4 regions of the Rhizobium sp. S163 genome follow, and region 2 is predicted to be linked to each of the others. Evidence: riboswitches for the same ligand, from Rfam matches in the RefSeq annotation. Region 2 holds a riboswitch; each other region holds the start of a gene.

Region 1 (6,000 bases), on a different contig from region 2:
CAGCATGGCCTCGGAGAAATCCAGCGCGGTCACATCATGGCCGAGATCGTGGATCACCGCCGTGACCTCGCCGGTTCCACAGGCAAGTTCGAGGACACGCAACGACGTCGGCCCCAGATGATCGCGCATCGGCTGCTGCCAGGCGTCGAACTCCGGTCCACTCGGTATCCTGTGGCCGAAGGCAAGATCGAAAGTCTGCGAGCGCTTGGACCAGTAGTCCCGGATCTCTTCCTTCAAATCGAAATTGGTTTGTCTGATGGACATCGAACCTCAAGAAATACAGCCAAGAAAATGGATATGCTGCCGACCATGATGCGGCGAGCGCTCGATATGGGCGCGCACTCCGAACACATCGGCGATCAAGCCTTCGGTCAATACCTCGTCCGCCGGTCCGACCGCAACAAGCCGACCCTGGCTAAGCACAGCAATCCTGTCGCAAAACATGGCGGCGAGGTTCAGATCATGCAGCGCAACGATGCTGGTGACCGGCAGCTTGGCAACCAGCGACAGGATTTCGAGCTGATGCTGGATGTCGAGGTGATTGGTCGGCTCGTCGAGCAGAAGCTCGGTCGGCGTCTGCGCCAGCGCGCGGGCGATATGCACCCGCTGCCGCTCGCCGCCCGACAGCGTATGCCAGAGCTGCCGCGCCTTCTCGACCATGCCCACCTGCCGCAGCGCATTCTCGACCGCTTCTTCATCATTGGCGCTCCACGGCGCCAACGGACCGCGATGTGGCGTGCGCCCGAGACGGACGACCTCAGTGACCGTCACCTGTGTTTCCGTCGTGGCCTGCTGCTCGACAAAGGCAACACGCCGGGCAATGTCGCGGCGTGCCAGCGTGTCGATGCCGGTATCGCCGAGTGCAATGACACCGCTCTTCACCTTTCGCAGCCCGCCGATCAACCGCAGCAGGCTGGACTTTCCCGAACCGTTCGGCCCGATTAGGCCCAGCGTCTGGCCGGTGGGGACCTCGAGACTTATGCCCTTGACAACAAGCACGCCTGACGTTGCCCAGTGCACATCGCTGATGGAAATGCTCATGCGGGCCGCCTCGCCTTGTAGAGAATGAGCGCGAATGCCGGCGCGCCGAAGAGCGCGGTGACCACGCCGATCGGCAACACCTGCTGCGGGATGATGACGCGCGAGACGATATCGGCGACCACCATGAAGATCGCTCCGGATATCGCCGTTGCCGGTAACAGGCGCCCATGCCCCGGCCCGACCACGAAACGCGCCGCATGCGGAATGACCAGCCCGACGAAGCCGATCGAGCCGACGATGCTGACCATCGTCGCGGTAAGCAGCGCCGTGAGCGCAAGCAGCACGATCCGGATACCAGCGACCGGAATGCCGAGCGCCGCCGCAGCATCGGTACCGAAAGTGAAGGCATCGAGCGCGCGGGCGTAAAGCATGCAGACGAGAAAGCCGGCGATTGCAACGGGAGCGGCAAGATAGACATCCGGCCAGCGTACGCCGGAAAGGCTGCCGAGCAGCCAGAACATGACGCCGCGCGCCTGCTCTGCATTTGCCGATGTCGTGACGATATAGGACGTCAGCGCGTTGAAGAGCTGCGAACCGGCGACACCTGCGAGGATGATACGGTCCGTCCCGCCGCCGGAGCCCACCGCCAGCAAAGACACCAGCAGGAACGCCGCGACCGCGCCGACGAAAGCGCCGGCGGAAAGCGTCAACACGCCATAGCCGAAACCGAGGATCATGACGGCGACGGCCCCGGTGGACGCGCCGGCCGAGATGCCGAGTACATAGGGCTCGGCCAGCGGATTGCGCAGCAACGCCTGCAGCACCGCGCCGCATAGCGCAAGAGCCGCTCCGGCGCTGGCGGCGACAAGCGCGCGGCTCAGGCGATAATCCCAGATGATGCCTTCATGGATGCGGCTGAGTTCAAAGCCGGTGCCAAGCAAGCGGTTCGCAACGGCCTTGGCCGTCGTGTCGACAGGAATGGAGATCTCGCCGATAGACACGGCGAGACTGATGACAAAGCCCAATGCCACGACGGCAAGGACGAAGAGCACGAGCAGCGCTCTCCATCCCCGGTGGGCTATCGACGCGTGCCTCACTTGGAAAGACCGAAGGACTTGATGCCGGCGGCAAGGCGTTCCAGGCCGTCGATGGTACGGATCGTCGGGTTCATCGACTGCGCATCCATCTCGACGAAGTGCCTGTTCTTGACGGCATCGAGCTGGCTGGTGACCGGGTCCTTTTCAAGGAAGTCGATCTTAACCTTCGGATCGTCGGCAGCGTAGCGGCGACGGTCCATGGTGGCGATGACGATGACTGCAGGGTTGGCCTGCGCGATCGTTTCCCAACCGACCAGCGGCCACTCTTCCTCGGTGCTGACGACGTTGCGGGCGCCGAGCGTTTTCAGAATATAGGCCGGAGCGCTGTTCTTGCCGGCGATAAAGGCATCGCCCTGCACTTCCTTGCTGGAAAACCAGAAGGCGACAGGCAGATCCTTCGCCGACCCGCCAAGCGATGCCACGGCATCCGCTTCGCGCTTCTTCAAGTCAGCGATCAGGGCCGCGCCGCGATCCTGGATATCGTAGATCTCCGCCAGTTCGGCGATCTCCTGGTAAATCAGCTCCATGGTGAAGAGCTCACTGCGCACGCCGTCGCCACCATCGGTGTTGACCTTCGCGACGCAATCAGCCGGCGAGACATAGGTCTTGATGCCAAGACCGGCGAACTGCTCGCGCTTGCCGACCGAGCCTTGCGTGCCGACATGCCATTCGAACTCGGCCGCAACCAAGTCCGGCTCCTGGCCGACGACGGATTCGAAACTCGGATCATTGTCGGCCAGCCGCTTGATCCCCTTGTTGACCTCGGCATAGGCGGGCAGCACCGGCCCGACCCAGACCGCCGTGCCTACGATCTTGTCGGCAAGGCCGAGCGAGTAGAGAATTTCGGTCATGCCCTGGCCGATCGACACCGTCTTCTTCGGCGCGCTGTCGAATGTCACCTGCTGGCCGCAATTGGTGATCGTCAGCGGGTAGGTCGTTGCCGCTGCATGGGCGGCGGGGAGAAAGGTGGTAAAGGTGCAAGCCGTCGCGATCGAAAGCAGCGCGGTTCGCAGGATGATGCGGTTCATATTGGTCCTCATGTATGACTGAAGCCCGCAGCCGACTGGCCGCGGCTGTGAAACTCGACGCGGGGACCGCCGCGGATGATGCAGGACGACACAGCAGAGCGCTCGCCTGAAATCATGCGGCGGCGAAAACTATCGTTGGATCACGGACATGAGATTTGTGGAGGGGAATAAAGCGGGGCCGCGCCAGCGGCTGACGTCAAAAACCATCATATGATGCTCCTCTCCGGACAACCCCGTCCGGGATGGTGGACACTGTTTTGACGGCAGGTCTCCTGGCTTGCGAATATGCACCTGACATCTGCCTTCCCACGAAGAGCTTCGCAGTGGCATGGCGTTCGAGACGAACACCACAAGAACATCAGGCAATCCGCTTACAGTTGCGGGGGCAGCCACGGTCTTGGCCCCATTCGGGTCGTCCGCACCGTGTTCCCTATTAATCCCGTCGGAAGTCATCCCTTCGGGAACCATCAGGTGTGACTTAGGCGATCCGGCGCCGAGGCGTCAAGCCGTGGCGGACCGACATTTGGCGCGTCTAGGGATTGGCTCGGAGATAGCCGATCAGGTCGGTGATCTCCGACGTCGTCCATAGGCCGCCGAAGCTCATCTTCGTTCCCGGCACTTTCTTCTTGGGGTTTGATAGAAATTCCGAGAGCGCCGCCTCGTCCCAGACAAGTCCGCCGGCACCGGCCGTCTTCATCGCTTCGGAATATCGGTAGTCGGGCAAGCTTCCGGCTGGACGGCCGACGACACCCTTCAGATGCGGGCCGAAACCGTTGCGATCGGAATCGACCTTGTGACAGGCAACGCACAGCCTGAACACCCGCCGTCCATGCTCGACATCCTCGGCGGATGCCGCGGATGTCGTCACGAGCAGGCTCGCGATCGAACAGATCGACGGAAGGATTGAGCGCTTTTTCATATGTCGATGGCCTGTCGTTGTGTTTGCCAAATGCATCTGCTTAGCCAACAAAGCACATAGGCGCCCAGACCAGACTGGTGCGACATGGGAGCACATCCCCCATGTCGCCTGGCGCTTCTACTGCGCGGTCTTGATCTTGGTGACCTCTTCGGCGCTCAATTCGCCGACCGTCGTCACCTCGCCATTGCTGATCTTCCACAGGCGGAACGGACCGGTGATATCGCCGTACTTGTCGAAGCTGACAGGGCCGATGACACCTTCATACTTCACCGGCTTGCCGTTCTTGATGAGCTGCAGCGCCTTGGCGAACTCTTCCTTGCCGGCATGGATGGGCGTGCCGCCCTCGGCGACAACTTCCGGCATGGCTGCCTTGATGGCGGCCGCATCGGCCTTGCCGGCCTTGGCAATGGCCAGCGCCACGATCGCACCCGCGTCATAAGAGCGGTCGGCGGCCGGGGCCGAAGGCGAGATGCCGCCGGAGAAGGCTTCGTAGTTGCCGGTGAAATACTCGGTCGACGCCGTCGGGCTGGTACCCGAGGAGGTGCCGTAGGCGTTCTCCAGATACTGCGCGCCGACGCTCTCGATGAAGTCCTTGGAGTTCATGCCGTCATTCAGCAGGAAGGTCTGCTTGCCACCGCCGGAAACCCAGGCGCGGGCGATGGTCGCGCCATCGACGGGGGTGCTGACGAGATAGAGCGCATCGGGCTCACCAGCCATGGCGGCGCTGGCTTCGGACGCGTAGCTCGACTGCTTCTCGTTATAGGGCGTCGTCGATGTGATCGTGCCGCCAAGCTTCTGGTATGCGGTCGCAAACTCCTTGACCATGTTGACGCCGAAGTCGTTGTTGACGTTGATGATCGCGATCTTTTTCAAGCCCTGATCCATCGCGAATTTCGCGGCCGCCGTGCCCTGCAACGCGTCGGACGTGATGGTGCGGAAGAAGACGCCGTTGGCCTTGCCGCTGCGACCAAGCTCGGTCAGCGTCGGCGAAGAGGATGCGGGCGAGACCTGCACGACGCCGGCCGGCGCCGTCACCGATGTCAGGATCGGGATCGATACCGACGAGATGATACCGCCGATGATGACCGGCACCTTCTTGATGTTGACGAGCTGGGTTGCCTGATCGACGGCGACGTTGCCCTGGCTCTGGCTGTCGCGCGTGTCTGCAACGATCTTGCAGCCATTGACGCCACCGGCATCGTTGATGTCGCGGAAGGCCATCTCAACGGACTTCGCGCCCGCCTGGCCATATTCTCCGGCCGGGCCGGTAAGTTCCATGACGAGGCCGACGGTGATGTCGCAATCGGCCCCGAACGTCGGCGCCGTGGACGCAGCAAGGGCAGCGACCATGGCGGAAAGCAGGAATGTCATTCTCATTTTTGTTCCCCTTTGTTGAGATTGTACTTCATGATGCTGCCGTGGCGGCCTTCCCTGTCCCGCTCCAGCGTATAAACGTCGCCGTCGAGCGGCTTCGATTGCGTAAGGATCGCGTCGATCTCGGCTCTATCCGTTTCGCTGAGCGCGATATCGGCGATGGCGAGATTGGACTTCAAATGCTCCCTGTTGCGGGCGCCGACGATGACGGCCGCGACGCCTGGCTTGGTCAGCATGGCGGCGCTTGCGATCGTGGCGATATCGGTGTCGTGCCGGTCGGCGATCCCGCGCAGCGTCGACAGCAGGGCCTGGAACAGGTCCCAGCCGCCGAAATCATCGATGATCAGCTTGTATTTCGTCAGCGAGCGGTTTTCGAGCGGATGCTCCGGCTCCGTTTGTCCGAGCCAGCGATCGGCGAGGAAGCCGCCGGCCACGGTGCCGTAGCACAACAGCGCGAAGTTCTTTTCCTGAGCAAGCGCAACCATGCGCTTTTCCGGCCGCCGGTCGAGCAGCGAATATTGCAGCTGCAACGAGGTAAAGGGCACGCCCGAGCCGATGATCGCCTCGATATGATCCGTGTCGAAATTGGTGCCGCTGATCT
Region 2 (6,000 bases):
AGTTCGCCATCACAAGCGCCACCCGCCGCTCGGCCGGCTTCGCATGCCGCAACCGCGCCCAGTTGGCGGCCAGCCGCGCGGTGTAGCGCATCCGCCCCGCATCCGGCTCGCTGGCAACGATATTGGCCTCGACCAGCGCATCATAGCGCGCTGCCGATTTGAACGAGACCGCGCAGGAGAGAACCCGGCCATCGACCTCGGGCAGTGCCACGTTCATCCCAAGATCGCGCGCCGACAGTCCCTGCGAGGAGCTTTCCCATGCCTCCTTCGAGGATGCGGAAAAGATCGCCTGCAGCACGACGGCGTAGCTCGCTTCCAGCACCGTCGGCTGCCGCTCCGCTCCAGGCGCAGAGACCGCGAAGCCGGTGGTGTTGATGACGACATCGGGCTTGGTGGCGGCGAAGACGCTTTCGAGAATGCCTTTGGAAACGGAGTCCTTGAGGCTGTAGGCGAAGACCGGCAGCGGCCGGATGCCCTCGGCGATCAACGCCTCGATCAGCGCCTCGACCGGGCGTGTTTCGCCGCTTTGTACGAGGGCGCGGTAGAAGGAGATGGCGATGGTGGGGCGAACTGTAGCCGCCGGCGTCTCGCCCGTGGCACCCCCCTCTGCCCTGCCGGGCATCTCCCCCACAAGGGGGGAGATCGACTCGTTGTTATCTCCCAGCCAAACAGTTGAGGTTGGAGCGAGCGGGCGCTCCCAGCCAATCTCCCCACCTGTGGGGGAGATGTCCGGCAGGACAGAGGGGGGTACCTCACCCGCCGACAGCAGCCGCCACTCCTCAACCCCGACAACACCCCGCCCCGGCCACCAGATACCGGCCTTCATCAACGGCGCCGCCGCCTCCGGCTTCTCGACCCCTGACAGCATCGCCTCGGCATAGTCGAGAAACGCATGCGTATTCGCATCGCCCCCCTCGATCAGATAGGCCCAGAGCGCATTCAGATCTTCAAGCGGCACATTCGAAAACGGCGTCAACCCCGCATCCGGCTTCGAATCTCCCGGCAACACCGCGATCAGCGCCCCATGCCGCGCGGCAGCCGCATGCAGCGCCTCCAGCGCATAGTGAAAATAGCTGGCGCCGCCCAGCGCCCTCACGATGATCAGCTTCGCATGCCGCGCCGTGCGATCGACATAGGCATCGACGGACATCGGATGCTTGAGGCTCATCAGGCTGGCGATGCGCAGCGACCGCGCCCCGGCTCGTCGGCCATGCGTAGCCGCCACCGCCGCCAGTTCCGTGTCGGCGGCCGAGAGAAACAGGATGTCGCCGGGAGACTGACCGAGATCGATCGCCTCCTCGCCGTCGCTGATTGTTCCCTGCTGGGCTAGGAGAAGGTGCATGGCAGTATGTCTTTACGGGAAATGTTATTCGTAGGCGCGGAGTGCGTGCCCCCCTCATCCAACCCTTCGGGCCACCTTCTCCCCGTGGGGGAGAAGGGAAGATTGGCGCGAGCGGCCAGCCTCGAGTCTCTTCTCCCCAGCGGGGGTCCGAAGGACGGGTCGAGACCAGCGGCTCGACCCCGGTCGGTGGCCCGAAGGGTCGGATGAGGGGGCCACACGGCACCACTCAAGCAATCTTCGAAATCGGACGCGCCCATCCCAACCATAAGCCTTAAACCAGCCCCTCGATCGCCTTGCGCACCGCGCCCTCATCCATCTCGTGCAGCCCGATCACCACCAGCCGCGTGCCGCGCGTCTCGCCGGCTGCCCAGGCGCGGTCGAAATAGTGATCGATACGGCTACCGACGGCCTGCAGCTGCAGACGCATCGGCTTGCCGGGAACGTCGACGAAACCCTTGAGGCGCAGAACGTCGTGCTCGGCGATGATACCCTTCAGGCTCTCGACAAAGGCCGCGGGATCGGCGATCGGGCCGAGCTCGACGACGAAGCTATCGAACTCGTCGTGGTCGTGCGGTGTGCCGTCCTCATGCTCAAGCTCGTGATGAGACTTGCGGTTGCCGATATCTTCCTCGGTGCCGATGCCGAGGCCGAGCAGCACTGATGCCGGCACCTCGCCGTTCTTCGCCTCGATCATCGCGGGCTTGCGCGCCGTGCGCGAAGAAACCTCGTCGCGCACACGGGCAAGGCCGGCGCCGTCGATGAGGTCGGTCTTGTTGAGCACGATCAGGTCGGCGCAGGTGAGCTGGTCCTCGAAGAGCTCCTCGATCGGGCTTTCGTGGTCGAGCGTATCGTCCTCGACGCGGCGAGCGTCGACTGCATCGTGATCGTCGGCAAAACGGCCGGCGGCGACGGCGGCGCTGTCGACTACCGTGATCACGCCATCGACGGTCACTTGCGTACGGATGTCGGGCCAGTTGAAGGCGGCGACCAGCGGCTGCGGCAGGGCAAGGCCAGAGGTCTCGATGACGATATGGTCCGGACGGTTCTCGCGCTCCAGAAGCTTGCTCATCGTCGGGATGAAATCGTCGGCCACGGTGCAGCAGATGCAGCCATTGGTAAGCTCGATGATATCGTCCTCGGTGCAATTCTCGGCGCCGCAGCCCTTCAGCACTTCGCCATCGACGCCGAGATCGCCGAATTCGTTGATGATGAGCGCGATCTTCTTGCCGCCCGCATTGGTCAACAGGTTGCGGATCATCGTCGTCTTGCCGGCGCCGAGAAAGCCGGTGATAACGGTGGCGGGGATCTTCTGCTGGTTCATCAATTCAACCCTTCATTTTCAGCGGCAGTCCCGCCGCGATAAAATACACATCTGCGGCGACCGCCGCGATCATCTGGTGCAGCCGCCCTGCATGGTCGCGAAATTCGCGCGCCATGCGGTTCTCGGGCACGATGCCGAGGCCGACTTCATTGGAAACCATCACGAGGCGCGCCTTCGCCTTCGGCAGATGGGCGGCCAGTGCAGCGAACTCCGCCGCCATGTCGCGCTCCTGCATCATCAGATTGGTGACCCAGAGCGTCAGGCAATCCACAAGCACCGCCCGCCCCTCGCCATCGATCACGGCAAGCCGGCCCGCGAGATCGAGCGGCTCCTCATGCGTGGTCCAGAGATCACCGCGATCGGCCTTGTGCTGATCGATCCGCGCGCGCATCTCCTCGTCCCAGGCGCGGCCGGTGGCGATGTAGTGGCGCTCGAGGCCGCTGTCGATGACGAGCTGCTCCGCAAAGCGCGACTTGCCGGAGCGGGCGCCGCCGAGGATGAGCGTAGAGGATGCGGTGGTCATGCCGGAACGGTTTCCGGCGATAAGCGGTGCCATCCACCACGATCTCCCTCATTCCTGTGCTTGTCACAGGAATCCAGTGCGCCCAAGTCCTCGGGCGCGAGAGACCAACGATCCAGCCGTGAGCAGTCATTCACCGCGCGGACGCGCGGTGGCTGGATTCCTGTGACGAGCACAGGAATGAGGGAACGATGGAAGTGCGTCCGGCCTGACACCGACGCCAAAATCTCATTGTCTGCCATGACAACCTCCGTGCTGGCATTGGGCACACTTGCCCAGGGGTGGGCTTTTCGCCCGGCACGATTGGCAGGTCTCCTGGCTCGCGGGTCCAGGCGACGATCGGGATAGCCACGCAGGCCATCCCGATCGTGCCATCGGTTCTTCCTCGCCTTCCCGGCTGCAATCATGAAAAGGCGGACGATTCGTAGATTTAGAGGCGTCCAACCCCGGTTGATCATGGCTTGCATTGCCAGTGGCTTTTCCGCCGCCTTCAGCCGCTCGCCTGCCTGCACCACGCAGGCAGCCGACAAGAATGCATCCGGCGTCGGACGGAAGACCCTGACCGCTCTACAGTCGCGGGGTCGGCTGTGATGAAAGCGCCCTGGTTGGGTCCACCCCGTCACATTCCCTTTTCATCCGCACCGCTTTTGGCGATCCGGAACCATCCGTTATCGATCCATGGTTAGGCAAGCGCGACTGCGAAGTCAATCGACCGCCAATCGCGCCCACCGGCCAAATTGATTGATATCAACTCTCAAGACGATCATCTCTACCAGATTTATCGTCTATTATCAGAGACTTAATGTCATAAAAACTTGTTGCGTCAGCCGGGTTTTTGCCGCATTTGCAGCGCATGCGGCGCAGCACCGCAAATGTCCCCTCCTTCGCCACCCTTGAACGGGCTTTCGCCCGCCTAGTTTCCCCATCATGCGCCTGAAAATCAATCTTAGACGGCTTGGCCCGCTACACACACTGCTCGACGCCGGGCGCATGCGCGCGCTCCTGAGACGCAGCGAAATGGGCATGGTGCTGGCTGGCGCGTTGATCGGCGTCACGTCTGGCCTCGCCGTCACCGGCATGAGCTTGATCTCGCGTGAGATGCACAGCCTGATCTTCGGGATCAGCGATGTCGAGCGATTGAGCTCCTCGCAGATCGACGACAAGTTCCTGCTGATGGCGGCCCCCGTCTGCGGCGGCATCCTGCTCGGCTTGTTGATGTATGTGCTGGCGAAAACACGCAAGAAGCCGATGGTCGACCCGATCGAGGCGAACGCGCTGCATGGCGGCCGCCTGTCCTTGACCGACAGCATCATCGTCGCGATCCAGAACCTGATCTCCAACGGCTTCGGCGCCTCCGTCGGCCTTGAGGCCGGCTATACGCAGTTGGCGTCCGGCATCGCCTCGAAGCTCGGCTTCAAGCTTCAGCTGCGCCGCGCCGACCTACGCGTTCTCGTCGGCTGCGGCGCCGCCGGCGCCATCGCCGCTGCCTTCAACGCCCCACTGACCGGCGCCTTCTACGCCTTCGAGCTCATCATCGGCACCTATACGATCGTGTCACTGACGCCGGTCGTCGTCTCGGCGCTCGTTTCCACGCTGGTCGCCCGGCTGCTGGCCGGCAGCGATTTCATCATCGATGTCGGCGATTTCGGAACGGTCATGCCGGCCGATTACGTGCCCGCCATCCTGCTCGGCGCCTTCTGCGCCGGCATCGGCATCCTGATCATGCAGGGCGTCGCCTTTATCGAGGAGCTCGCACGCCGCAGCTCGATCGCGCTGCCCTTCCGCCCGGCGCTTGGCGGCATCATCGTCGGGCTGCTCGCGCTGGTGACGCCGCAGGTGCTGTCGGCAGGCCATGGCGCGCTGCATCTCAATCTCGATCGTGAGGTCGTGATTCCCGTGCTGATCGGCCTTTTCCTGCTGAAGGCGCTGGCCTCGGCGATCTCGATCGGCTCCGGCTTCCGTGGTGGCCTGTTCTTCGCCTCGCTGTTCATGGGCGCGCTGCTCGGCAAGTTCTTCGCCTACTCGGCCCCCTATTTCGCCCATGCAACGCTGACGCCGATCATCTATGCCGTTGTCGGCATGAGCTCGCTTGCCGTCGCCGTCATCGGCGGACCGTTGACCATGACTTTCTTGGCGCTCGAAATCACCGGCGATTTTCCAATAACCGCCCTGGTCTTGGCCGCCGTCATCACCTCGTCGCTCGTCGTCCGCAGCACCTTCGGCTACTCCTTCGCCACATGGCGTTTCCACCTGCGCGGCGAAAGCATCCGCAGCGCCCACGATGTCGGCTGGATCCGCAATCTGACGGTCAACAAGTTGATGCGTGCCGACGTCAAGACCGCGAAGGTCGGCATCAGCATCGACCAATTCAAGGAAAGCTTCCCGATCGGCTCGGCCCAGCGCGTGATCCTGGTCGAAGACAGCGGCAAATATGCCGGCCTCGTGCTCGTGCCCGATATCTACGCCAACCTCACCGACACCGCCGACGAGAGCAAGGGCCTCGACGAATTCGTGCGCTACCGCAACGACTTCCTGACCCCGCAGATGAATGCCAAGCAGGCCGCCGCGATCTTCGACAAGACCGAGAGCGAAGCGCTCGCCGTCGTCAACAATCTCGTCGAGCGCACGGTGGTCGGCCAGCTCAGCGAAGCCCACACGCTGCGCCGCTACAGCGAAGAACTGGACCGCCGCCGCCGCGAGGTCTCGGGCGAAATCTAACCCAACAGGTTGTCCAGCCAGCGCTTGTCCAGATGAGCTTCGAGCTCGGCAGCCACCTCGTCGAGCGCCTGCTCGACGCCGGCGCGATAGTCGCGGCTT
Region 3 (6,000 bases), on a different contig from region 2:
AGCCAGGGCTGGGGCGTGCCCTGTTTTTCGGCTGCGCTCCTGGCGACTGCCGCGGATATCGGACCTCATCATGTCTATTATCACCTCCGCCATTCCGGCGGATGACGCCACATCGGGCGTCTCGCTTTACCGCGCCATCTGGCGCTGGCATTTCTTTGCCGGGCTGCTTGTCCTCCCCTTTCTGCTCAACCTTGCGGTCACTGGCTCGATCTATCTCTTCAAGGACGAAATCAACGATAGTGTCTTTGCCTATCGCTACGACGTGATCCCCGCTGGCAAGGTGCTGGCACCAGAAAAGCTCGCAGAGATTGCGGTAGCTGCCATTCCCGGCTCCAAACTTAGCTCTTACAAGGATCCGGCGACGCCCGAGCGCTCCGCCATTGTCACAGTGTCCGGCAATACCGGCTCAACTCTTGTCTTCATCAACCCTTACGATGGGAAGGTTCTCGACACCGTAGGATCAACGCAGGAGTTCAACTACGTCGTCAAGCGCATCCATAGTCTCGCGCTCTTCGGAGATTTCCCAAACAAACTGATCGAGGTCACCGGCGGGTTCGCCATGGTGCTGGTTGCAACCGGCATTTACTTATGGTGGCCGCGTCGACAGACCGGAGGCGTCGTTACGGTTCGTGGTACACCGAGCAAGCGCGTCTTCTGGCGCGACACCCACGCAGTCATCGGCGCCTTCGCCGGCATTTTGATCTTCTTCCTGGCTGCCACCGGTATGCCCTGGTCGGGATACTGGGGCGCCAACGTCCAGGCTTGGCTCGGCAACCATGGCCTCGGCTATCCCGCGCAGCTCTGGGATGACGTTCCCAAGTCACAAAAGGTAACGCAGGACATTCTTCCCGTCGTTGGTTGGGCCGTCGAACAAGCCCCCGTTCCACTTTCTGATATTGCAGCTGCGCAGTCGAAGGCGCCAATCGGCCTGAACCGCGCAGTCGAGGTCGCGAGGGCCGCAGGGTTGATGCCAGGCTTCGATATGGCAGTGCCTGTCGACGAAACAGGCGTCTACTCCGCGGCAGTCTACCCGGATGATCTCTCGAGGGAACGGATGATCCATATCGATCAGTATTCCGCAAAGCCGCTCGTGGACATCTCCTATGGACAATACCCGGTTTTTGGCAGAGCCATCGAGTGGGGCATCAACGTTCATCAGGGGCAGGAATTCGGTCGCCTCAACCAGTTCCTGATGCTGGCCACCTGCCTTGGTATTATTCTCTGCTGCGTGAGTGGGGTGGTCATGTGGTGGAAGCGACGTCCCTCTGGCCGGATCGGTGTTCCTCCAGCCCCGCCCCGCCGGTCGGTCTATGTTGGTCTTTGGTCGATTGCGCTTGTCTTCGCGCTTGCGTTCCCGCTGACGGGAATTGCCATCGCGGCGATGATACTAATCGATCAGGCCTTCATCCGAACAATCCCGCCGCTTCGGCGCGCATTTGCCTGAACGGAGGCGACACAATGGCGAAATTCGCAGTTTTACTCGCAGGACTTTTTCTGAGCACTTCGGCCCTTGCACACGAGGCCAGCATCGGCCCCATCAGTATCGAAAGGCCCGCCGTTCGTGCCATGGTGCCAGGCGCCAAGGTTGGTGGTGGCTACCTCACCATCAGGAATAATGGAACACAAGCCGACAAATTGGTCTCAGCAAGTGCCGATCGAGCCCGATCAGTGCAGATGCACGAAATGAGCACCAGCAACGGCATCATGGTCATGCGGGAGATGAAAGACGGCATCGACGTGCCTTCCGGGCAGACAGTTGATCTGCAACCCGGCGGGAGCCATCTGATGTTCATGGATGTCCAACAACCCTTCAAGCAAGGAGAAGAGATCAAGGCCACGTTGACGTTCGAACGAGCCGGTAGCGTCGACGTCATGTTCGATGTCGGTCCGATCGCTGGGCCGCTCTACGTTGGACGCGACGGAAGCGACCACACGTCGATGGAGATGCCGGGCATGGACATGGACGCGAAAGCGGCCCCGGATGACCCTTCTCAATCGATTCCCGCGACACTGAAGATCATGTTTGATCGACCGGAAAAGCCGCTCGTTGTTGAACCGGTCGTTGTCCAGGGTGATTGGGCGATTGCCGGATGGCAACAAGATGGCCGGGGTGGTCGGGCTCTTCTTATGAAAACCGCGCACGGCTGGCGACTGCATCTTTGCAGCGGAGATGGGATCAAGGATGCTGCGTCTCTGGAGAAGATCGGCCTGTCGACTGGCGACGCGTCGGCCCTGTCGTCTTCGCTACGCGCAGCCGAGGCAAAGCTCGATCCCAATGTCGTTTCACTCTTTGCCAGTTTCGAAGGCACCGTGATGATGGGAAAGGAGACGAGCGCAGACAGTAGCCATAGTGGACATGAGGGGCATGCACAATGAAAGCGCGAACGCTTGCAATCACCGCGTTGTCAGCCGGCGGTGCGCTCTTCCTCGCCTTGATCGGCGTCATGATATGGGTTTATGCCGATGAACCGCGAACTGGTCGCTTCGATGCCAGCTTCTCCCTCATCGACGATCGCGGAAACGCTGTCGACCAATCGATCTTCCACGGCCGCCCCGCGCTGGTTTATTTCGGATACACGAATTGCCCGGAGGTTTGCCCGACAACGATGTACGAGGTGGTCGATTGGATGAATGCTCTTGGAGATCAGGGAAAGTCCCTGAACGCTTTGTTCTTCTCCATCGATCCGGAGCGTGACACGCAGGAGGTGATGCACAACTACGTCACCGCCTTCAGCTCGCGCATTCGCGGTATTACCGGAAGCCCAGACGAGATGAAGAAGGTGGCCGATGGCTGGTTTATCCATGCCGCAAAGGAGGCCAGCGAGGACGGTGACTATCACATGAGCCACACGGTCTCATTGCTTCTGATTGGTGCAGACGGCCGCCTGAAGGGATTGATCCCCTATGGTGCCGACCGGGAAGATGCGATTGCAAAGATCCGTCATCTGCTGCTCAGCGAACCTAAAGGCGTTTGAGATAACCGTCATTTAACGAGTGGAGAAGCGCCATATGTCGAGCGGACCTGGGCGCTGCGCCATTCGCACGGTGATGGCTTTTTACATCGAAGTTGGAGCCGCGGTCACGTTGAGGCTTTAGTGCCTCGTGACGCATCCGTAATCAGCAGTGCGTCAGCATTGGCTTTGAGTGGCAACAGGACCGGTATCCGACGCCTGGCCCATGGCTTGCTCATGGTTTTTCGCTGTTTGCCCCCCCCGTCATCCCCTGCCCTTGATCCCCAGCCCTTGGATCCGTTGCGAAGGAAGATGAGAATAACCACTCGCACCCGTTGACGAGATTTTAGCCTCGTATACTATATCTAGTGTTCAAGGTTCTTTCGATTCGCGTCGGAAGCTAAGACGGGAATACGGTGCGTGAGGCCCATGATGGGCCAAGTAATGCCGGAGCTGCCCCCGCAACTGTAAGCGGTGAGCATTCGATCGATACGTCCACTGATGCCTTGAGGGCATTGGGAAGGCAGATCGGGTGTGACGACCCGCAAGCCAGGAGACCTGCCTTGTAACGAGAACGTCCACGGGCGGGGTGTCCGGAAGGTCGCGATTGCGTGCGGGATGTTGCCGTGCGTACCGCTTCCCCTGACCGCCGCATGAGCCACTTCGGGGTGCAAGTCTTATGATCTTAAGTTTCGAGTTCCGTCAGCGCGAGTGACGGGCGCCTGAGCGTCCGGCGACCGCAAGCGGCTGCTTTCATCATCCATCATTTTTGCCCGGACATCGGCGGATGTCCGATCGCTATCGCACGCCTATCCGACACGGGGATTATCATGAGCATTACCGTCTACAGCAAGCCCGCCTGCGTCCAATGCACGGCGACCACCCGCGCGCTTGACCGCCAGGGGATCAACTATGACGTGATCGACGTCTCGACCGACACGGCGGCTTACGAGCTCGTGCAAGGTCTCGGCTATCGCCAGGTTCCCGTCGTCGTCGCCGGCGACCTGCACTGGGCGGGCTTCCGTCCGGACATGATCAGCGCGCTGGCCTGAGGATCGGCCGGTGGGTGAGCTCGTCTATTTCTCCAGCAGATCCGAGAACACCCATCGCTTTGTCGAAAAACTCGGGCTGCCGGCATCGCGCATTCCCGTCAGTGCGCAGCTCACGCTGACCGCGCAACGTCCCTTTGTGCTTGTTGTCCCGACCTATTGCGGCGACGGCGGCAAGGGCGCCGTGCCCAAACAGGTCATCCGCTTCCTCAACGATGCGGACAACCGTTCGAACCTCCGGGGCGTGATTGCCGCGGGCAACAGCAACTTCGGCGAGACCTTCGGGCTTGCCGGCGACATCATATCCAAGAAATGCCAGGTGCCTTACCTCTACAGGTTCGAGCTTCTCGGCACGGATGAGGATGTCGCCAATGTCACACACGGATTGGAACGATTTTGGACACGGCAGTTCTCGAACGCCCCTTGAAGGCGACAGACACCAAGATAGCCGACGCGACGCTCGACTATCACGCGCTGAACGCGATGCTGAACCTCTATGACGAGGACGGCAGGATTCAGCTCGACAAGGATCGGCAGGCGGCGAAGCAGTATTTCCTGCAGCACGTGAACCAGAACACTGTCTTCTTCCATAATCTCAGGGAGAAGCTCGATTACCTCGTGACGGAGGGGTACTACGAGCAGGAGGTGCTGGACCAGTACTCGTTCAACTTCGTCCGCGATCTGTTCGACCACGCCTACGACAAGAAGTTCCGCTTCCCGACCTTCCTCGGCGCCTTCAAATATTACACCAGCTACACGCTGAAGACCTTCGACGGAAAGCGCTATCTGGAGCGCTACGAAGACCGCATCTGCATGGTGGCTCTGGCGCTGGCGCGCGGCAATGAGGGGCTCGCCCGCGATATGGTCGACGAGATCATTTCCGGCCGCTTCCAGCCGGCGACGCCGACCTTCCTCAATGCGGGCAAGAAGCAGCGCGGCGAACTCGTCTCGTGCTTCCTGCTACGCATCGAGGACAACATGGAGAGCATCGCCCGCGGCATCAATTCGGCGCTGCAGCTTTCCAAGCGCGGCGGCGGGGTCGCCCTGTCTCTGACGAACCTGCGCGAGGCCGGCGCGCCGATCAAGCAGATCGAAAACCAGTCGTCGGGCGTCATCCCGGTCATGAAGCTCCTGGAAGATAGTTTCTCCTACGCCAACCAGCTCGGCGCGCGCCAGGGCGCGGGAGCTGTCTACCTCAATGCCCACCACCCCGACATCATGCGCTTCCTCGACACCAAGCGCGAGAATGCCGACGAGAAGATCCGTATCAAAACGCTGTCGCTCGGCGTCGTCGTGCCCGATATCACCTTCGAACTCGCCAAGAACAACGAGGACATGTACCTGTTCTCGCCCTACGACGTCGAACGCGTCTATGGCGTCGCCTTCAGCGAGATCTCGGTCACCGAGAAATACCGCGAGATGGTGGCCGACTCCAGGATCAAGAAGAAAAAGATCAAGGCGCGTGACTTCTTCCAGGTGATAGCCGAGATCCAGTTCGAGAGCGGTTATCCCTACATCATGTTCGAAGACACGGTGAACAAGGCGAACCCGATCGCCGGGCGCATCACCATGAGCAATCTGTGCTCGGAAATCCTGCAGGTTAGCGATGCCAGCACCTATGATGCCGATCTCTCCTACGATCACATGGGCAAGGATATCTCCTGCAATCTCGGCTCGCTGAACATCGCCGCGGCGATGGACTCGGCTGATTTCGGCAAGACGATCGAAACATCGATCAGGGCGCTGACCGCCGTTTCCGACATGAGCAATATCACCTCGGTCCCATCGGTCGCCAAGGGCAATGCCGACAGCCACGCGATCGGTCTCGGCCAGATGAACCTTCACGGCTATCTTGCCCGCGAACGCATCTATTACGGTTCCGAAGAGGGCGTCGATTTCACCAACATCTACTTCTACACCGTAACCTATCATGCCATCCGCGCGTCGAACCGGCTCGCGGTCGAGCGTGGCCAGAGCTTTAAGGGCTTCGAGAACTCGAA
Region 4 (6,000 bases), 260 kb from region 2:
GCCATCCGTGACAATCCGGAAACGGCCGCCGACTACACCTCGCGCGCCAACCTGGTTGCCGTGATTTCCAATGGCACGGCCGTCCTCGGCCTCGGCAATATCGGCCCGCTGGCCTCCAAGCCGGTCATGGAAGGCAAGGCCGTTCTCTTCAAGAAGTTCGCCAATATCGACGTCTTCGACATCGAGGTCGATGCATCGACCGTTGACCACATGGTCTCCACCGTCGCCGCGCTCGAGCCGACCTTTGGCGGTATCAACCTTGAAGACATCAAGGCGCCGGAATGTTTCGAGATCGAGCGTCAGCTCCGCGAGAAGATGAAGATCCCGGTCTTCCATGACGACCAGCATGGCACCGCCATCATCGTCGCCGCCGCGATCCTGAACGGCCTGGAGCTGGCCGGCAAGAAGATCGAAGAGGTCAAGATCGTCGCCTCGGGCGCCGGTGCTGCGGCCCTTGCCTGCCTCAACCTTCTCGTCACCCTTGGTGCAAAGCGCGAAAACATCTGGGTCCACGACCTCGAAGGCCTCGTCTATGAAGGCCGCGTCGAGCTGATGGACGAATGGAAGAGCGTCTACGCGCAGAAGAGCGACACCCGCACGCTGGCTGAAAACATCGGCGGCGCCGACGTCTTCCTCGGCCTGTCGGCCGCAGGCGTCCTGAAGCCGGAACTCTTGGCGCAGATGGCCGAAAAGCCGCTCATCATGGCGCTCGCCAACCCGAACCCCGAAATCATGCCGGATCTCGCCCGCGCGGCCCGCCCGGACGCGATGATCTGCACCGGCCGTTCGGACTTCCCGAACCAGGTCAACAACGTCCTCTGCTTCCCGTATATCTTCCGCGGCGCGCTCGATTGCGGCGCCGTGACGATCAACGAGGAAATGAAGATGGCCGCCGTGCGCGCCATCGCGGCGCTTGCCCGCGAGGAGCCGTCCGATGTCGCCGCCCGCGCCTATTCGGATGAAACTCCGATCTTCGGCCCCAACTATCTCATCCCCTCGCCGTTCGATCCGCGCCTCATTCTGCGTATCGCGCCGGCTGTCGCCAAGGCTGCGGCCGATAGCGGCGTGGCGCTGCGCCCGATCGCCGATTTCGACGCCTATCTCGACCAGCTGAACCGCTTTGTCTTCCGCTCCGGCTTCGTCATGAAGCCGATCTTCGCTGCCGCCAAGAATGCCGACAAGAAGCGCGTCATCTTCTCCGAAGGCGAAGACGAGCGCGTGCTGCGCGCAGCTCAGGTCCTGCTTGAGGAAGGCATTGCCAAACCGATCCTGATCGGCCGTCCGCAGGTCATCGAAACGCGCCTGAAGCGCTACGGCCTGCGTATCCGCCCACTGTCGGATTTCGACGTCATCAATCCGGAAGACGATCCGCGCTTCCGTGAGTATGTCGAGCTCTATCTGTCGCTGGTCGGCCGCCGCGGCGTCATCCCGGAAGCGGCCCGCACCATCGTTCGTACCAACACCACGGTTATCGGTGCGCTGGCGCTGAAGCGTGGCGAGGCCGATGCGCTGATCTGCGGTCTCGAAGGCCGCTATGAGAAGCACCTGCGCGATGTCCGCCAGATCGTCGGCAAGCGCCCGAATGTCCGCGATTTCTCCGCACTCAGCCTGCTGATCTCGCAGCGCGGCGCCACCTTCTTCACCGACACCTACGTCACGTTCAACCCGACAGCCGAGGAAGTGGCGGAATCCGCCGTTCTCGCCGCCGAGGAAATCAAGCGCTTCGGCATCACGCCGCGCGCCGCCCTCGTCTCGCATTCGAACTTCGGCTCGCGTGAGAGCGAAAGCGCCACCAAGATGCGCAACGCCCTGCAGCTCGTGCGCGATACCGCGCCCGATCTGGAAGTCGATGGCGAAATGCACGGCGAGAGCGCGATCTCCGAAACGCTGCGCAAGCGCGTCATGCCGAACACGACGCTGCACGACGAGGCCAACCTTCTGGTCTTCCCCAACCTCGATGCGGCCAACATCACGCTCGGCGTCGTCAAGTCGATGACCGATGGCCTGCATGTCGGCCCGATCCTGCTCGGCGCGGCGATGCCCGCCCACATCCTGGCGCCGTCGGTCACCTCGCGCGGCGTCGTCAACATGGCGGCCCTCGCGGTTGTCGAGGCGTCCCAGCCGGCGTAATTTGCCTTGGACGCTGAAAATGCGCTAGGCTCAGAGCGGCAGCTTGTTAAGACAAGCAATGTATATCGAAGGGCGGGCCATGGTCCGCCCTTCGCCATTTGGTATTTGCTCACGTACGGGACGATGCCTTGAAACGCCTCACGCTGGCCGCAGCACTCCTGATTGCCCTTTCCGCCCCTGCCTATGCGCAGCTGGCGCCGATCTGCGGTCAGTTGCGCGCCCGTCTGGCGACCATCCCGGAAACGATCGGCGGCGGCACGTCGCCTGAAATACGCCGCTTCGCCAGCGCCATCACCGAACAGAACCTCGAGCTTCGCAAGCTGCGCAGCGACCAGCGCCGCAACGGCTGCAGCAGCGGCAGCATGGTGGTCATCGGCGGCGACAATGCGGGCTATTGCAGCGAGCTTGAACAAGCCGAGGCGAAGATGCTCGACAACATCGCCGACCTGCAGATGCGTCGCGATGATCTGCGCACGCAAAGCCCGGACGCCCGCCTGCGCAACGAACTCTTCGCCGCACTCGACGAAAACAACTGCAATGCGCCAGTGCAGCAGTACGAAGAGCCGCAATATGCGAACCCGCCCAGCATCGACGATCAGGCGATGCGCAGCAACACCTTCATTCCTCTCGGCGGCGAGCGTCAGCGCTCCTACGAGTTCTCGCCCGGCGGCCAGCCGCTCACGCATCTGAACACGATCTGCGTGCGCAGCTGCGACGGCGGCTTCTTCCCCATCCGCTCGAACGCCACCTCTTTCGACTTCGCCCGCGACGCCAACACCTGCCAGCAGATGTGCCCCGGCATCGAAACCGAGCTCTACTATCACGACGTTTCCAGCGGCGAGACCGAGAACATGATCTCGGCCTCGACAGGCGCGCCCTACAGCGCCATGCCGAATGCATTCGCCTACAAGAACCGCAAGCCCGGCGAAAAATCCTCCTGCAGCTGCAATCTGCCCGCCTATTACGAACAGATGCGCCGCAACCAGTCTGTGAGCGCCCCGCCGCCGCAGAGCTCGATTACCACGATCGAAACCCCGAACACCGCCGCCGCCAAGCCCGAAAGCCCGGTCACGCCAGAGCAGCCGGCGCCCCAGGCGCAGGTCCCCGACCGCCCCTACGATGCCAGTGCCGGCAAGGTGCGCCAGGTGGGTCCGCAGTTCCTCGCCGGCGATCAGGGATCGATCGACCTCAAGCACCCTGCCATGCCGGGCGCCCAGCCGCAGCAACCGCCGGCGCAGAAGCAATAGCAGGCGTCGCGGGCTATGCGCTCCCGCCCCAGCGATCCGCGAACACCAGCTCCTCCAACGGCAGCCGCTGCCGCCAGCCCTTCACCGCGAGCTCCGGCTCCTCGTAGAGCCGGTCGACATAGCCGACACAGAGCCAGGCGACGATCTCGATCCGCTCAGGCACACCGAGCGCCCGCTTCAGATCCGCCTCATGGAAAATGCTCACCCAGCCGACGCCGACGCCTTCGGCGCGCGCCGCAAGCCACAGGTTCTGCACCGCGCAGACGGTGGAGTAGGAATCCATCCGACTATTGTGCGTCCGCCCGAGCACCACGTCGCCGCAGCGATCCGGATCGCAGGTCACGCAGATGCCGACGGATGCCGTGCGAATGCCCTCGAGTTTCAAGGCGCGGTAGGCCTGCTGCCGCTCGCCGGAAAACATCTCCGCCGCCTCGGCATTGGCCTTGGCAAAGGCCTCCCACACGGTCGATCGCACGGCCTCATCGCGAACGACGATGAAATTCCACGGCTGCATGAAGCCGACAGACGGCGCATGATGGGCAGCAGCCAGCAGCCGTCCAATCACATCATCAGGCACCGGATCCGGCAGGAACTCGGATCGCACGTCGCGTCTGGTCTCGATGGCTCTGTAAACGGCGTCGCGCTCGCTCGTCGAAAAGGCACCGGCTCTCGCAAGAGAGCCAGATTGGTCTGGTCGCATCGTCAATCCCCAACAACACAACCGGCCGCTGTCCAGGCGGTCAGTCTATGATTGTCGGGCCGGTCTTCTGACTTGGCGTCATCCGTCTGCCACGCCTTCCCGGCAAAAAGCGCCAGTGGCATCAAGCGGCAGACGTCGGCCTTACAGCGTTGGGCACGTTCCGGTCTCGCACCGAATTCCCGATTCTCCCGCAAGCCTGCGGGCACCCGACGCGCCACCTATGCCGACAAACCGCGCATGATGCAATCGCTCAAGCCTCGACCGGGAAATATCGCACATAGGCGAACTCGTCACCACCAGGTGACCAGTTGGGAACATTGATCGATCCCTGCCCACCGAAAAGTTCGAACAGCGTCGTGAGATTTCCCCCGTCCATATCCATGATCCGCATTCGCACATGCTTGTCGCGCGGATGATCGAAGACATCGGGGTCGTAGGAGATCAGCACTACCTTGTCGTTGTTGGGCGATGGATGCGCGAACCAGTTGCCGTAGTTGTCGTGCGTCACCTGCTCGACGCCTGTGCCGTCGGGATGGATACGCCATATCTGCATCAGGCCGGTGCGGCTGGAGTTGAAATAGATCCAGCGCCCGTCGGCCGAATAATCCGGTCCGTCATTGCGCCCTTCGCCATGCGTCAACCGGCGCTCTTCGCCGCCGGTCACGTCGATCGTGTAGATATCGAACAGGTCGCCGCGAATGCCGCAATAGGCGAGCTCCTTCCCGTCAGGCGACCAGCCATGCCAGTAGGACGGATGATTGGTGGTCACCAGCTGCGGCGTCCCACCCTCGATCGGCAGCGTGTAGATCGCCGATTTTCCGAACTCAACCTTGTCGGAGATGACGATACGGGTGCCATCGGGCGAAATCCCGTGGTCGTTGTTGCAGGCGGTCGCGAAGCCGGTATCGACATGCTCGACCTTCGCCGAGCCGTCGAGCGCCAGGCGATAAAGCAGGCCTTCGTCGTTGAGCAGGAGATAGCTGCCGTCACGGGCGTAATTGGGCGCTTCGACCAGTCTCTCGGTCTGCCAGATCACACGGGCCTCACCCGTCTTGACGTTGTAGATCTCGACGGAACTGCGCATGCAAACTCTCCTCTGACGCGAACATATCCATGACCTACGACAGCTAAATAAGGCACGCAAGGATCGCCCGCGCGCGGCAATGGGAGGCTCCATCCGGAGCCCACGCGAAATGAGGCAATTGGCTGCCGAAAAGTTTGTGATCAAAAAAGCGTTAAGCCCGCGAAACAACTATGGTTCATCTAGCGTTCATGACGAAGATGTGACAGTTCGATGACGTTAAGATGACACTGGAGTTCCGCCATTGATCGCCCAAGTTTTCAAGTCCGGAGCGGCAATGCGCGAAGCGGCTCTCTATGGCGGCGTTGGCGCGGATACCCGCCCCTCCATTCTGCGCGGCGCAATTGCAGTCGCCCTGACGGCGGTGATGGCGTTGCTTGCAACCTTCTCGGTCGAGGTGATCGCCCGCGGCGGCGCAACCGACGTCGGCGCGTTTCTGTCTTCTACGGCGCGCCCCGGCATGACCACGGTCATGATGCTTACCATCGTGATGCTGTGCGTCGATGCCGTCCTCGGTCGCCGTTTCCTCTCTGCACTGGTCGTCCTGCCGCTCGTCCTCGTCCCCGCGCTCGTCTCCAATCAGAAGCAGCACTACCTCTCCGATCCGCTCTATCCCTCGGACATGCTGTTCGGCCGCCAGATATTCGAACTCCTGCCCGTCATGGTTCGCGACCGCCCGATGACGGCTATCGCGGTTGCCGTCGGCATCCTGCTCTCCGTCACTGGCCTCGTGCTGGCATGGCGCTACGCCTGGCGCCGCCTGCCGAAAATGGCGCGCCGCAACCGTATCCGTAATCTCTGCCTGACGGTTCCAGTCATCGCCGCCTTCGGCTCGCTGATGG

Evidence for each region. Region 2 has a riboswitch for cobalamin ahead of cobU (bifunctional adenosylcobinamide kinase/adenosylcobinamide-phosphate guanylyltransferase). Riboswitches for the same ligand answer to the same signal wherever they lie in the genome.
Region 1: another riboswitch for cobalamin. It lies ahead of QTL96_RS11295 (ABC transporter substrate-binding protein); the one in region 2 lies ahead of cobU (bifunctional adenosylcobinamide kinase/adenosylcobinamide-phosphate guanylyltransferase).
Region 3: another riboswitch for cobalamin. It lies ahead of nrdH (glutaredoxin-like protein NrdH); the one in region 2 lies ahead of cobU (bifunctional adenosylcobinamide kinase/adenosylcobinamide-phosphate guanylyltransferase).
Region 4: another riboswitch for cobalamin. It lies ahead of bluB (5,6-dimethylbenzimidazole synthase); the one in region 2 lies ahead of cobU (bifunctional adenosylcobinamide kinase/adenosylcobinamide-phosphate guanylyltransferase).

What each region holds. Positions count from the first base shown of each region.
Region 1 is NZ_JAUDSA010000012.1:300,385-306,384, forward strand. Features, by position in the region: gene QTL96_RS11280 (class I SAM-dependent methyltransferase) at 1-264, opposite strand, end outside; gene QTL96_RS11285 (ABC transporter ATP-binding protein) at 271-1,041, opposite strand; gene QTL96_RS11290 (iron chelate uptake ABC transporter family permease subunit) at 1,038-2,078, opposite strand; gene QTL96_RS11295 (ABC transporter substrate-binding protein) at 2,075-3,106, opposite strand; cobalamin riboswitch at 3,351-3,590, opposite strand; gene QTL96_RS11300 (cytochrome c family protein) at 3,639-4,025, opposite strand; gene QTL96_RS11305 (ABC transporter substrate-binding protein) at 4,143-5,402, opposite strand; gene QTL96_RS11310 (aldo/keto reductase) at 5,399-6,000, opposite strand, start outside.
Region 2 is NZ_JAUDSA010000003.1:580,548-586,547, forward strand. Features, by position in the region: gene cobN (cobaltochelatase subunit CobN) at 1-1,342, opposite strand, end outside; gene cobW (cobalamin biosynthesis protein CobW) at 1,614-2,663, opposite strand; gene cobU (bifunctional adenosylcobinamide kinase/adenosylcobinamide-phosphate guanylyltransferase) at 2,668-3,186, opposite strand; cobalamin riboswitch at 3,471-3,864, opposite strand; gene QTL96_RS02990 (chloride channel protein) at 4,111-5,901, shown strand; gene QTL96_RS02995 (cobyric acid synthase) at 5,898-6,000, opposite strand, start outside.
Region 3 is NZ_JAUDSA010000007.1:104,539-110,538, forward strand. Features, by position in the region: gene QTL96_RS09155 (PepSY domain-containing protein) at 71-1,444, shown strand; gene QTL96_RS09160 (copper uptake system-associated protein) at 1,459-2,376, shown strand; gene QTL96_RS09165 (SCO family protein) at 2,373-2,975, shown strand; cobalamin riboswitch at 3,310-3,532, shown strand; gene nrdH (glutaredoxin-like protein NrdH) at 3,782-4,003, shown strand; gene nrdI (class Ib ribonucleoside-diphosphate reductase assembly flavoprotein NrdI) at 4,014-4,427, shown strand; gene nrdE (class 1b ribonucleoside-diphosphate reductase subunit alpha) at 4,397-6,000, shown strand, end outside.
Region 4 is NZ_JAUDSA010000003.1:323,360-329,359, forward strand. Features, by position in the region: gene QTL96_RS01730 (NADP-dependent malic enzyme) at 1-2,130, shown strand, start outside; gene QTL96_RS01735 (DUF2865 domain-containing protein) at 2,259-3,377, shown strand; gene bluB (5,6-dimethylbenzimidazole synthase) at 3,391-4,077, opposite strand; cobalamin riboswitch at 4,117-4,302, opposite strand; gene QTL96_RS01745 (hypothetical protein) at 4,328-5,161, opposite strand; gene QTL96_RS01750 (LTA synthase family protein) at 5,436-6,000, shown strand, end outside.